Regions from separate parts of the Bacillus sp. CIS52 genome, predicted to be linked through region 4. Evidence: riboswitches for the same ligand, from Rfam matches in the RefSeq annotation. Region 4 holds a riboswitch; each other region holds the start of a gene.

Evidence for each region. Region 4 has a riboswitch for thiamine pyrophosphate ahead of ACH32G_RS01630 (acetylornithine deacetylase). Riboswitches for the same ligand answer to the same signal wherever they lie in the genome.
Region 1: linked by a shared signal. The riboswitch ahead of tenA (thiaminase II) and the one ahead of ACH32G_RS01630 (acetylornithine deacetylase) in region 4 are both predicted to bind thiamine pyrophosphate.
Region 2: linked by a shared signal. The riboswitch ahead of thiC (phosphomethylpyrimidine synthase ThiC) and the one ahead of ACH32G_RS01630 (acetylornithine deacetylase) in region 4 are both predicted to bind thiamine pyrophosphate.
Region 3: linked by a shared signal. The riboswitch ahead of ACH32G_RS02675 (ECF transporter S component) and the one ahead of ACH32G_RS01630 (acetylornithine deacetylase) in region 4 are both predicted to bind thiamine pyrophosphate.

What each region holds. Positions count from the first base shown of each region.
Region 1 is NZ_JBIUFR010000001.1:780,028-783,237, reverse strand. Features, by position in the region: gene ACH32G_RS03495 (monovalent cation:proton antiporter family protein) at 1-1,715, shown strand, start outside; TPP riboswitch at 1,769-1,877, shown strand; gene tenA (thiaminase II) at 1,963-2,670, shown strand; gene tenI (thiazole tautomerase TenI) at 2,648-3,210, shown strand, end outside.
Region 2 is NZ_JBIUFR010000001.1:1,036,699-1,039,908, forward strand. Features, by position in the region: gene thiC (phosphomethylpyrimidine synthase ThiC) at 1-1,740, opposite strand, end outside; TPP riboswitch at 1,863-1,973, opposite strand; gene ACH32G_RS04820 (Type 1 glutamine amidotransferase-like domain-containing protein) at 2,023-2,721, opposite strand; tRNA gene ACH32G_RS04825 (tRNA-Leu) at 2,869-2,950, opposite strand; tRNA gene ACH32G_RS04830 (tRNA-Leu) at 3,196-3,210, opposite strand, start outside.
Region 3 is NZ_JBIUFR010000001.1:640,689-643,898, forward strand. Features, by position in the region: gene ACH32G_RS02670 (glycosyl hydrolase family 18 protein) at 1-728, opposite strand, end outside; TPP riboswitch at 877-990, shown strand; gene ACH32G_RS02675 (ECF transporter S component) at 1,172-1,771, shown strand; gene ACH32G_RS02680 (ABC transporter ATP-binding protein) at 1,758-3,210, shown strand, end outside.
Region 4 is NZ_JBIUFR010000001.1:438,186-441,395, forward strand. Features, by position in the region: gene ACH32G_RS01625 (YlmC/YmxH family sporulation protein) at 98-349, opposite strand; gene ACH32G_RS01630 (acetylornithine deacetylase) at 410-1,690, opposite strand; TPP riboswitch at 1,764-1,872, opposite strand; gene ACH32G_RS01635 (ABC transporter ATP-binding protein) at 1,877-2,674, opposite strand; gene sigG (RNA polymerase sporulation sigma factor SigG) at 2,802-3,210, opposite strand, start outside.

The DNA.
Region 1 (3,210 bases), 340 kb from region 4:
GAAAAAGCGGCCTGAATCTCGTCGTTCAGGGAGACACGTGGCTGGAGACGCTGTCTGTTCTCGGCTTTATCTTTTTAATGTTTTTAAGCGGATTGGAAATTGACTTTTCGTCATTTGAGAAAGGGAAGAAAAAACAATTCCTTCCGAACGGCAAGGAAGCACCCAATACGTTTTCTGCCGCACTGATCATATTTTTCGGCATCTTTATTTTATCATTGCTGCTGTCCTATGCCTTTGTATTAGCCGGTTTTATTCAAAACGCGTTTTTAATGACGCTTATTATTTCGACAATATCACTCGGTGTGGTCGTTCCGACTTTAAAGGAAGAACGAATCATGAATTCCAATATCGGCCAGATCATTCTGCTTGTCGCCGTTATTGCGGACTTGGCTACGATGATTCTGCTCGCTTTCTTCTCTTCTCTTTACGGGGAAGACAGCGGAAATATGTGGCTTCTTTTGATTCTCTTTGCCGCGGGGGTGGTGCTGTATTTCTTCGGCAGGATCTTTAAACACCGCTCATTTGTGCAGTCGATGTCTAAAGGCACTGTCCAGATCGGCACGCGAGCCATCTTTACACTGATTATCGTGCTTGTCGCTTTATCGGAATCTCTCGGGGCGGAAAATATTCTCGGTGCATTTTTAGCAGGCGTTTTGGTATCGCTTCTGTCGCCGAATAAAGAAATGGTGGAGCAGCTGGATTCATTCGGCTACGGGTTTTTAATTCCGATCTTTTTCGTCATGGTCGGGGTGAAGCTGGACATATGGACGCTCTTCCAAGATCCAAAAACTTTGACGATGATTCCGCTGCTTCTGCTTGCGCTGTTTATCAGCAAAATATTCCCGGTGTTTTATTTAAAGAAATGGTATGACAAAAGAACCGTGTTTGCTTCGGGGTTTTTGCTGACTTCTACGCTGTCGCTTGTTATCGCGGCGGCTACGATCGGAGAAAGGCTACACATTATCAGCGCCAATATGTCCGGCGCGCTGACTTTGGTTGCGGTTATCGCCAGCATCATCACACCGGTCGGCTTTAAAAAATTATTCAAGCGGCAAAGTGCGCCGCAGGAAAAGAAGCGCATTACATTTATCGGCGCCAACCAAATGACGCTTCCGGTGACGCTGGAGCTGCCTGATGAGGAATATGATGTGCGGGTCGTCCATGTGTATCAGGAAAATGCCGGGGAAAAGCTTGCGGAATCTGTTTTTTCTGTTGAAACGATTTCTGATTACGAGCCCGGCACGCTTGAGTCGCACGGTATTTTTAAAACGGATATTCTTGTCGTGGCGACGGGAAATGAAGATGTGAACGCTGAAATCGCCTTAATGGCGAAAGAGAAAGGGACTGAGCGCATCATCGCAAGCGTCGGCTCGGTTGAACATGAAACAAAACTGAAGGAAGAGGGCATCAGTATTTTTTCTATCCTTCTGTCTACAAAGACGCTCTTGCGCGCATTAATTGAGGCGCCGGGCGTGATGAACCTTCTGACGAATGAAGAGTCTTCGCTTTATCAGATCAATCTGGAAAATACGGCGTATAACGGCATTATTCTGCGCGAATTTCCGCTGATGGGCGATGTGATTTTCGTCCGGATTTTCAGAGGTGTGGACAGCATCGTTCCGCACGGGGACACGAGGCTGAAAACAGGAGACCGTCTCATCGTTACGGGCTCACGCAACTACGTGTCGGAGCTGAGAAAAATCCTTGAAGCTTGACCAAATTGCATTTCGTGATAAGATAGAAGGCATAACAAGTAAATGATCAATCGTATGACCACTAGGGGTGTCCTTCATAAGGGCTGAGATAAAAGTGAGACTTTTAGACCCTCATAACTTGAACAGGTTCAGACCTGCGTAGGGAAGTGGAGCGGTATTTTTTGGGTTCCTTTTATCCAGATAAATTCCAAACCACTTTTCCGATGCGGGAAAGTGGTTTTTTTATTTTATCAGGGGGGAAAACTTTATGACATTTTCTGAAGAATGCAGACTGGCGGCAGCCGAATGGTGGGACGGAAGCTTTGTTCATCCGTTTGTAACAGGGATCGGTGACGGAAGCCTGCCGTTAGACCGTTTCAGTTATTACGTGCTGCAAGATTCCTACTACTTGACGCATTTTGCAAAAGTTCAGGCGTTTGCAGCCGCATATGCCGAAGACTTGTTTACGACGGGAAGGATGGCGGGCCACGCTCAGGGCACATATGAAGCGGAAATGGCGCTGCACCGCGAATTTACGGAGCTTTTAGGGATTACAGAAGAAGAGCGCGCGGCATTTAAGCCGGCGCCGACAGCCTATTCTTATACGTCTCATATGTACAGATCGGTGATGAGCGGGAATTTTGGAGAAATTTTAGCCGCGCTTCTGCCCTGCTATTGGCTTTATTATGAAGTCGGCGAACGCTTAAAGGAATGCAAACCGGAACATCCGATTTACGAAAAATGGATCGGTACATACGGCGGAGACTGGTTCAGACAGCAGGTCGAAGAACAGATCAGCCGTTTTGACGAGATTGCTGAAAACAGCACAGAGGAAATCCGCGCGAAAATGAAAGAGAATTTTGTGATTTCAAGCTATTATGAATATCAATTTTGGGGAATGGCTTATCAAAAAGAAGGCTGGTCCGAGAAGGGCGGAAAAGAGGTGGAATCCTTTGGAGCTGCACGCCGTAACTGATAATCGCAAACCCGTTGCCGAGCTGGCCGAGGATATTCTATCGATTCAGCGCGAAGTAAGCTTTATCCATATCAGGGAGCGGGACAAAACAGCGGGAGAGATCATGCAGCTTTTGTCCCTTTTGAAAAAGGGAGGTGCGGATAAGGACAAATTGATCATCAATGACAGAGCGGATATCGCGCTTTTTGCCAACATACACCGTGTTCAGCTTCCATCCCGCAGCTTTTCCGTAAAGCAGGTGCGAAGCAGATTTCCCCATCTTCATATCGGACGTTCGGTTCATTCGCTGGAAGAAGCCATCCAAGCTGAAAAGGAAGATGCGGATTATGTGGTGTTCGGCCATGTGTTTGAAACCGAATGTAAACAAGGACTTGAAGCAAGAGGCATCAGCCTGCTTTCAGAGATCAAACGCACGCTTTCCATCCCTGTCATTGCAATCGGCGGAATGACACTGCAGACGATCCGGCTCACAAAGCAGGCGAAACCGGACGGAATTGCTGTCATGTCAGGCATTTTCTCAGCTGAAAATCCTGAGGAGGC
Region 2 (3,210 bases), 600 kb from region 4:
CTCTTTTGCTTTTTCTTTTAATCCTTCATTGAGGGCCTCGTCTTCAGTCAGACCGTTTTCTTTCGCATAATCGCGAATATCCTGAGAAATTCTCATGCTGCAAAACTTCGGGCCGCACATCGAACAGAAGTGAGCCGTTTTTGCGCCTTCAGTCGGCAGCGTTTCATCATGATATTCCATTGCTCTTTCAGGATCAAGCGACAAATGAAATTGATCGCGCCACCGGAATTCAAACCGCGCCTTAGACAGAGCATCATCACGGATCTGAGCACCCGGATGCCCTTTGGCAAGGTCTGCCGCATGGGCCGCGATTTTATACGTAATGACTCCCTCTCTTACATCATCACGATTCGGCAGGCCCAAATGCTCCTTCGGCGTGACATAACAAAGCATCGCTGTCCCGTACCAGCCGATCATCGCCGCGCCGATCGCCGAAGTAATATGGTCATAGCCCGGAGCGATATCAGTCGTTAATGGGCCCAGTGTATAAAAAGGCGCCTCTTTACAAATTTCCAGCTGTTTGTCCATGTTCTCTTTAATTTTATGCATCGGCACATGACCCGGTCCTTCAATCATCACTTGCACATCGTGCTTCCACGCGATTTCCGTCAATTCCCCGAGAGTCTCCAATTCCGCAAACTGCGCTTCATCATTAGCATCCGCAATCGAGCCGGGACGCAACCCATCTCCAAGAGAAAATGCAATATCATACGTCTTCATAATTTCACAAATTTCTTCAAAGTGCGTGTACAGAAAGCTTTCCTGATGGTGAGCCAGGCACCATTGCGCCATAATCGCCCCGCCGCGGGATACGATTCCCGTCGTGCGTTTGGCCGTTAACGGGACGTAACGAAGCAATACGCCGGCATGGATGGTGAAATAATCCACGCCCTGCTCCGCCTGCTCAATCAATGTGTCTCGATAAATGTCCCACGTTAAATCCTCGGCGATGCCGTTTACTTTTTCAAGCGCCTGATAAATCGGCACCGTCCCCACAGGTACTGGGCAATTGCGGATGATCCATTCACGTGTCGTATGAATATCTTTCCCGGTGGATAAGTCCATCATCGTATCGGCGCCCCAGCGAATCGCCCACGTCATTTTTTCGACTTCTTCTTCAATAGAAGATGTAACAGCCGAGTTGCCGATATTTGCATTGATCTTCACATGAAAATTCCGGCCGATAATCATCGGTTCACTTTCAGGATGATTAATATTTGAAGGAATGATCGCCCGGCCGCTGGCTACCTCGTCTCTGACAAATTCGGGAGACACATGCTCGCGAATTGCGATAAACTCCATTTCCGGTGTAATGATGCCTTTTCTCGCATAATGCAATTGTGTAACGTTTTTCCCTGCCTTGGCCCGCAGCGGTTTCCGCTGTAAACCGGGATATTCGGCGGCACGGCCTTCTTTTTTATAGCCGTTGTCCTCAGGTTTCACGGCCCGTCCGTTATATTTCTCCACATCGCCGCGCTTTGTAATCCACTTTGTGCGGAGCGGCTTCAGACCTTCATGAATTTGAATTTGTACATCCGGGTCTGTATACGGTCCGCTCGTATCATAAACACGGACCGGCGGATTCTCCTCTTCCCCGAACGCCCCCGTTGTCGGACTGAGGCTGATTTCCCGCATCGGCACTCGTATGTCAGGCGAAGAACCCTTTACATAAACCTTTTTACTGCCTGAAAAACTCGACATAATAGAAATGTTCGCTTGCTGTACTGATTGATTTTGCATACAAATCTCTCCCTTATCCATTTGAATAACAGAACCAAGCTCAGCACCAGCACAAAAAAACCGGATTCATTGGAGAACCCGGTTTTGCAGTCAGAAAGAAACTATTATTGTTTTCCACAACAATAATAAAACCTTTACTTCCCCACGCTGGTACGAACCAGATCAGGTCCAAAGGGTTAAGAAGCCGCCGCTTCTCTCTCAGCCCGCTTAGACGGGCACCCCCAGTAACTATTCATTTCGGTTTCATCGTAACATAATTTGCATACAAAAAAAAGTATATTATCAAAATTCAGATAACGGAATGACTGGAAGCTCTGTTTCCCTTACGCCTTCTTCAGTATCAAAAACCCTGTAACCCTTTGCCGTTTCCCGGGAAGAGACAGACCGGAACAGCTGATCGTTTTTATAATGAAGCGCAGCGCCGTCATCAGCGGCATAGCCCTCCTGAAGTTTATTTTCTGAAATCAGACGGTGATACACCGGCCGGCGCTCCGCTTCTCCGTCATAGTGAGGACAAAAGCTTCCAGGCAAAAACCCTAAAGCTTGCAACTCTCTCAAATCTCCTGACGAATCTGTCACTCCTTCTTCAAACCAGCAAATCGCCCCGGCGCTGAGACCAGCCAAGATTACACCGTTCTCCCAAGCCTCACGCAGAATAAGGCCGAGCCCCCATTCTTTCCATAAGACAAGCATATTGCGCGTATTGCCGCCGCCGACATATATGATATCTTTCTTCATGAGAAAGGACCTGAGATCAGAACACGGCGGTTTAAACAGCGACAAGTGATCCGGCTGACACTCCAGCTTTTGAAAGGCCTGATAAAACCTGCCGATGTAATTCTCCGAATCTCCGCTTGCTGTCGGCAAAAAACAAACTTTCGGCTTTGACCGCACCGATTGCTCTAAAATATATTGATCCAGCACAAGATGATCCGGCTCCATGGAAAACCCCCCGCCGCCCATTGCAATAATCTGCTTCAACGTCATCACCTCTTTTTTCTCAAGTATAACAGCTCATTAAAAAGACGGTATTCCGTTTTGGATACCGCCTTTTTAATATTTTTCACAAGCCTTAGAGGGTATTTTCATACAACAAAAAAAGCTTCTACATATGTAGAAGCTTTCTTATACCGGTGGCCGGGGTCGAACCGGCACTCCAGAAGGAACACGATTTTGAGTCGTGCGCGTCTGCCAATTCCGCCACACCGGCATGTAATACGTCGTGTTCAACCGACGTATATAAATATAACATGCATTTTATAAAGTGTCAACGGTTTTAGTAAAGTTTTTTTAATGGTAATGCAGTATACACGATACAAGCAAGAAACTTATATTCATAGTCTTGACGCTTTTATTATATAAAAAAAGTGATCTGCAATATGCAAATCACTCTCATATATGTTTTGTAATGTAAAAATTGATGACCAATTTAACATGTTTCGTCCAAAGTTAAATTGGTGCCGAGGGCCG
Region 3 (3,210 bases), 200 kb from region 4:
GATATCGTTAGCGCGAGCTGATGCTCTGAGAGCCTGGTTTTTAACTGCCGGAGAAATCCTGTAAACAGGTCCCGGTCGGCTTCCCTGATCCGTTCAAAATCAATATTTACACCGCCGTATCCCTTTCTTACGGTCAGGTAGACGATATTATTGACGAGGTTCGTTCTCGCCGTCGGGTTCTGCAGGACTTGATGGGCTAATTCCGGGCTGAACCCTCCTTCTGTCAGATTCGTGATAACCGCAAGCGGCCGCACCCTGTTTTGCCATGTGGTTTCTATCGCGGTTCTGTCGTTTAAATCATTCATGATATCTCCGTTCGGGCCAAAATGATATTCAAACAAAGAAATCGCCGATGAATAGGGTGCAAAATCATTAATGAGCTCTCTGTCCGCTTCAGGTGTCCGAATGACATAAAATTGGAGGGTTCCCGCCAGATAGTTGGAGATATCCGGAATTCTCACTTTCACACCCGGCCGCAGCCGGTTCGGCGGAATATCCGGGTTTGCCTGCATCAGCTGCATCTGCGGCACATAAGTTTTACTTGCGATAACGGCATACGTATCATTCGGCTGAACCGTATATTCATTAAGAGGGATCAAAAGCGCCTGCCCCGGTACGATATTCGTTTCCTCAAGCCCATTGACGCTTCTGATGCTGTCAACAGGGTATCCGTACTTTCTGCTGATGGAAAATAACGAGTCGCCAGACTGCACTGTATGAACAAACATAGATGTCCTCCGTTTCCTTTTGATCAAAAGGGCTCTTCTTATCTTTATGAATGATCTTCCGGTCCGATTCCAAACTCTGTTTAGAGAAAGGCTGTTTACAAATCAGACATGATCAACTATGATGATGTCATCATAAAAAACTGTATAGGAAACGCACTAGGGGTGCTGTTATCGGCTGAGATAAAACATGCGGCAGGCGTGTTTTGATCCCTTATAACCCGATCTGGATAATACCAGCGTGGGGAAGTGCAGATTGACCGGAGCGCAGGGTTTTTTCCATGCGTTTTCGTTCTGCTGCTGCATATTCCCTCGGATATGCAGTTTTTTATTTTTCATTAAAAAACGGGGGAGGACACTGCAATATGAAACTTACGACCAATCGTCTTTCGTAAAATCAACTCTTTCATACATACGACTATCCGATAAGAAAGCAGGAGATCACAATGAAAAATTGGAAAATGAGAGAAATTGTCGTCATGTCCGTCATCAGTGTTGTATTTGCTGTCGTTTATTTATTATCAACTCATGCAAGCAATATAGCGGCAGGGTTTTTCGGCCGGATGAGCTACGAACCGATTTACGGTATTTGGTTTATCGTCTCGGTGATTGCCGCCTACATTATTCAAAAACCGGGAGCGGCGCTCATTTCTGAAATCATCGCCGCGTTTGTGGAGTGTTTACTCGGAAATCCGTCAGGGCCGATGGTAATTCTGATCGGCATCGCGCAGGGAATCGGTGCGGAAGCGGTCTTTTTTGCGACACGCTGGCGGGTGTATACCCTGCCCGTGCTCCTTTTATCCGGTATGGGGTCTTCTGTTGCGAGCTTCATTTATGACTTGTTCATTTCCGGATACTCTGTTTTGAATCCGGGTTTATTAGCCGTCATGCTTCTCATCCGCCTGGTCTCAGGTGCGCTTCTTGCCGGCCTTCTCGGCAAAGCAATCAGTGATGCGCTGGCTTACACAGGGGTGCTGAACGGCATGGCGCTCGGAAAAGAATTCAAGAAGAAAAAGAAACAGGTGAACCAAGATGCAGGCATCTGAACCCCTTCTATCGGCCCGCCGTCTTACCTTTTCTTATGAGCAGGATGAGAAGCCGGTTTTTCAAGACGTGTCATTTCAGCTCCGCAAAGGAGAACGGGTTTTATTGCTCGGGCCGAGCGGATGCGGCAAAAGCTCGCTCGCACTTTGTTTAAACGGTCTGTACCCGGAAGCCTGCGATGCGGTTCAAACGGGAACCGTTTCCTTATACGGAACACCTCTTTCGGACCTGTCAGAACCCGCCGCCCGATCCATCGGGGTCGTGTTTCAAGATCCGGATCAGCAGTTTTGCATGCTGACGGTTGAAGATGAAATAGCCTTCGGTCTGGAAAATTTGCAATATACAAAAGAAGAGATGGACTTAATTATTGAGGACGTTTTGGAAAAATTAGAAATCACTCATCTGAAAACACGGACGATCGCCTCGCTGTCAGGCGGTTCAAAACAAAAGGTCGCGCTCGCCTGTATCATTGCGATGGAACCGGAACTCATTATTTTAGACGAACCGACGGCACAGCTTGATCCATATTCCGTGCGTGAATTGGTGCGGCTGATCAAAGAACTGCAGGCCCAAAAAGGCTTCGGACTTCTTGTTATCGAGCATCAGCTTGATCATTGGGCGCCGTGGATGGACAGGACAATTGTCCTTGACGGAACGGGTCAGAAAGTGATGGACGGAGAGACGGGCGCGATCTTTGAAACAAAACTTGAAGAGCTGACACAGCTCGGCATTCCGATTCCGCGGGTGATCTCATTGCAGGAGCACGTCAGCATTCCTTTTACATTGTGCAAAGAAAGACTGTTTCAAGAACCTGTACCGCCCTTTCCCGGCCCCCGGCCCGCCGCGCTTTCGGCAGAGGACGCGCTGAGTGTTCACGGGCTGTCATTCATAAGAGGAACAGACACCATTTTTCAGGACGTGAGCTTTTCCGTAAAAAAAGGGTCAATCACCGCGATTGCCGGCCCTAACGGAACCGGAAAATCAACGCTCCTGTCCGCCGCGGCCAAGCTCATCCGTCCTGTGAGCGGAGACATCAAAATAGACGGCAGACCGGTAGATTCCTATTCGGAAAAAGAGCTTCGGCGGCTGATGGGGTATGTTTTCCAAAATCCTGAACACCAGTTTGTCACAGATTCCGTCATTCAAGAGCTGCTGTTCGGCTTTGAAAACGGTCAAGCCGCAAAGGAGAAAGCTCTTCAGCTCTTAACCCGGTTCGGCCTGAGACGCTATGCCTCACAGCATCCATTCTCTTTAAGCCAAGGACAAAAACGCAGGCTCAGCGTCGCCACGATGCTTATGCATCAGGTGAAAGTTTTGCTGCTTGATGAACCGACTTTCGGGCAGGACGCAAAAACGGCGCGTGAGTGCATGCTGATGCTTCAGGAGATCCAAAAGGAAGGAACGGCCGTTTTAATGGTGACACATGATATGGAGCTCGTCT
Region 4 (3,210 bases):
CAATTTTAAGCATACGTTTAGCGGCTGATTGAAAAATGAGATAAATAAATGTGCCGGAAACATTGAGATTTCCGGCTTTTTACAAGTAAAGGGAGGATTATGCTCCCCCCTTTGGTTCGTTTACACGCACTAAGATGACATCTTCCCCAATTTTAACTATATTTCGCCAAGGAATGATCATTTCCTCTTCTTTTCCGAAAAAACCGAGAACTTTTCCGCTGCCGCCTAAAATAATCGCCTGAATTTTTCCCGTTGTCACGTTAATATCAATATCACCGATGCTTCCGAGTTTTTTTCCGTTCGACACGTTGACTACATCTTTTATTTGAAATTCAGATATGCTGATCATTTGTATCACGCCCTTTGCCCGTTCTTTTCCCTATTATATGAGCGGCCGGGCTGAACCTTGTCACATCGGGCAATCTTTTTTGCGGCTGCACCAGGTGTGGATAAATCTCAGCATGATTTTCGTATAGTCCATCAGCTCATCGACGGACACTTCTTCGTTTACGGAATGGGCGTTTTTTAAATCGCCGGGTCCGTATATGACGCTCGGAATCCCGGCATGATAAAGCCATCCTCCGTCTGTTACGGTTTGGGAAACATCAATGACGGGCTCCTGTTGTTTGACGGCTGAGTGCGATTCCGCCAGAACAGAAACGGCCGGATGGTCCGGGTCGATTTCCAGCGCCGGGAACACCTCTCCTCTGTCTTCAATCATGGAAGATCCGCCCCATTTGAACACCGGCCTGTTTTCCCTGAGCCACAGATCACCGTCAGAGACACGATTGATATAGTCTTCGATTTCTGCAGCAGCTTGTTCGTGCGTTTCGTTCGGGTAAAAGTGGACGGTAATCCATAATCGGCATTCATCGGCGACAAACGCTGCGTGCCTTCCCCCTTCAATAACGGCGGGGTTGATCGTATTGGTGCCTGGCGCAAAGCCGGGATAGCTTTTCGTTACCGCCCAGTGGCGTTCCAGCTCTCCCAAGGCAGTGATAATTTTCGCCATTTTTTCGATTGCGCTCGCTCCGAATGTGCCTCCGCCCGCATGAATCATATTGCGCCTCATGCCGTCATGAAATGTTTGTTTGCTTTTCAATTCTATCCAGCCGGTGATGACTCCGCCCTGCCCTTGAATATGCAGGCTGCTCGTATCCGCGACAACCGCAAAATCCGCGTGATAGCCGCGTTTGCAGCATTCCAGCGTTCCCGCCTCGCCGACTTCTTCTCCGATCACAGATTGTACAATGAGGTCGCCCGCAAGCTCAATGCCTGCATCATGTATCAGCTTCAGAGAAAATAGAACACACGCCAATCCGCCTTTCATATCAGCGGCGCCTCTTCCGATCAGCATGCCGGCTTTAACGAGCGGCTGAAACGGGTCAGAGTCCCAGTCTTCATCCCTGACTTCGGCTACGTCAATGTGTCCGTTTAAAATCAGGCTTTGATGCCCGCTTGAATCTGTCCCTTTAAAAACACCGACTACGTTCGGGTCTTCCGGGTACACATCCCACATATCAACCGAGCAGCCCATTTCTTTTAAAAATCCGGCCACCCACTTCTGAGCTTCTGCTGTATTTCTTGCAGGCGGAGCCGGTGTCGGAAAGGCAATCAACCTTTCAGCAATATGTATTAAATCGTCCCGCCGTTTATCCGCCTGCTGCAGCAGCATGTCAAGCTGGTTCATTGAACATCTCTCCTTTTGCTGTATTAAAAAAACCCGTTTCATCAAATGAAACGGGTAAAAACGGATTTTCCTCCGCTTTTTTTCACCGCTTCCCTCCGCCGGCATGATCCGGATCAGGTCCGTTAAGGGTTGAGACCAACGTCTCTCTCAGCTGCATGTAAGCAACACCCCCAGGGTGAATTGATTTTATTTGACGGATGATGCCGCTTTTGCACGCGTTAAAAATGGACGGCCGTTGTTCCATAAGACATTGACAGGCATATCGAAAAACGCTGTAAGCCGCTCGTCAGAAAGCATGTCCTTGATTTTCCCGGCAGCGAACACCTCGCCTTGTTTTAAAAGCAGCGCCTGATCAAATACCGGCAGAATTTCTTCAGCATGATGAGTGACATAAAGGATGGACGGCGCATTTTCTTTTTCAGCGATCGACGTTATCGTGTCCAGCAGCTGCTCTCTTGCCATAAAATCGAGACCCGTCACGGGCTCATCCAAAATCAGCAGTTCCGGATCAGCCATAAGCGCCCGCGCAATCAGCGCTCTTTGCCTTTCCCCCTGAGATAACGTTTCATACCGTCTGTCCGCGTAGCTGATGGCGCCTAAATCCTTCAGCAGACCGATCGCTTTTTCCCTCACTTGTTCACTCGGTGTTTCATAAAGCCCGATTGAAGCGTACGCGCCGCTGAGGGCGATTTCAAAAGCAGAATCCGCGGCATATAATTTGTGCTGCAGACCCGCTGAAACAAGACCGATTTTTTTTCTGAGCCTGTCACCGAGCTCTGTTTTGCCGAATTGATGGCCGAGCACCTGCATCTCTCCTGAAGTGGGAAAGTAATAAGAACATAACATATTCAGCAAGGCTGTTTTTCCGGCTCCGTTCAGTCCGAACAGCACCCAATTTTCGTTTTTCTCAACGCGCCAGTTGATATCTTTCAAAATCCATTGGCCGTTTCTTTTTAATGACACATTGTTCAGCTGTAAAATCATTGCAGTTCCCCCGTTTATTTGTTTCAATTTTCTTAAAACTTTTACACATTAGAATACATCACTTTTTCGCAAACGTAAACCGGCGCACGAAAAAAGCCTTTAAAACAATGTTTAAAGGCTTTCTCCGTTATTGATGGATATTCTTATTCATTTGTTTAATGGCTGCCTTTTCAAGCCTTGAGACCTGAGCTTGGGATATGCCGATTTCTTCTGCGACTTCCATTTGGGTTTTCCCCTGGAAAAAGCGCTTTCGCAAAATCATTTTTTCCCGTTCGTTCAGTCTTCTCATGCCTTCTTTCAGAGCGAGCTCCTCAATCCATTGTGTATCCTTATTGCGCTCATCGCTGATCTGGTCCATCACGTAAATCGGATCGCCGCCGTCATTATAAATCGGCTCAAACAGTGATACCGGATCTTGGATGGCGTCAAGGGCAAACACAATTTCTTCATGGGGCACTTCAAGAACTTTGGCGATTTCCTCTGCTGTCGGCTCCCTGCTTGTCTCACTGATTAACCGCTCCCTTACTTGAAGCGCT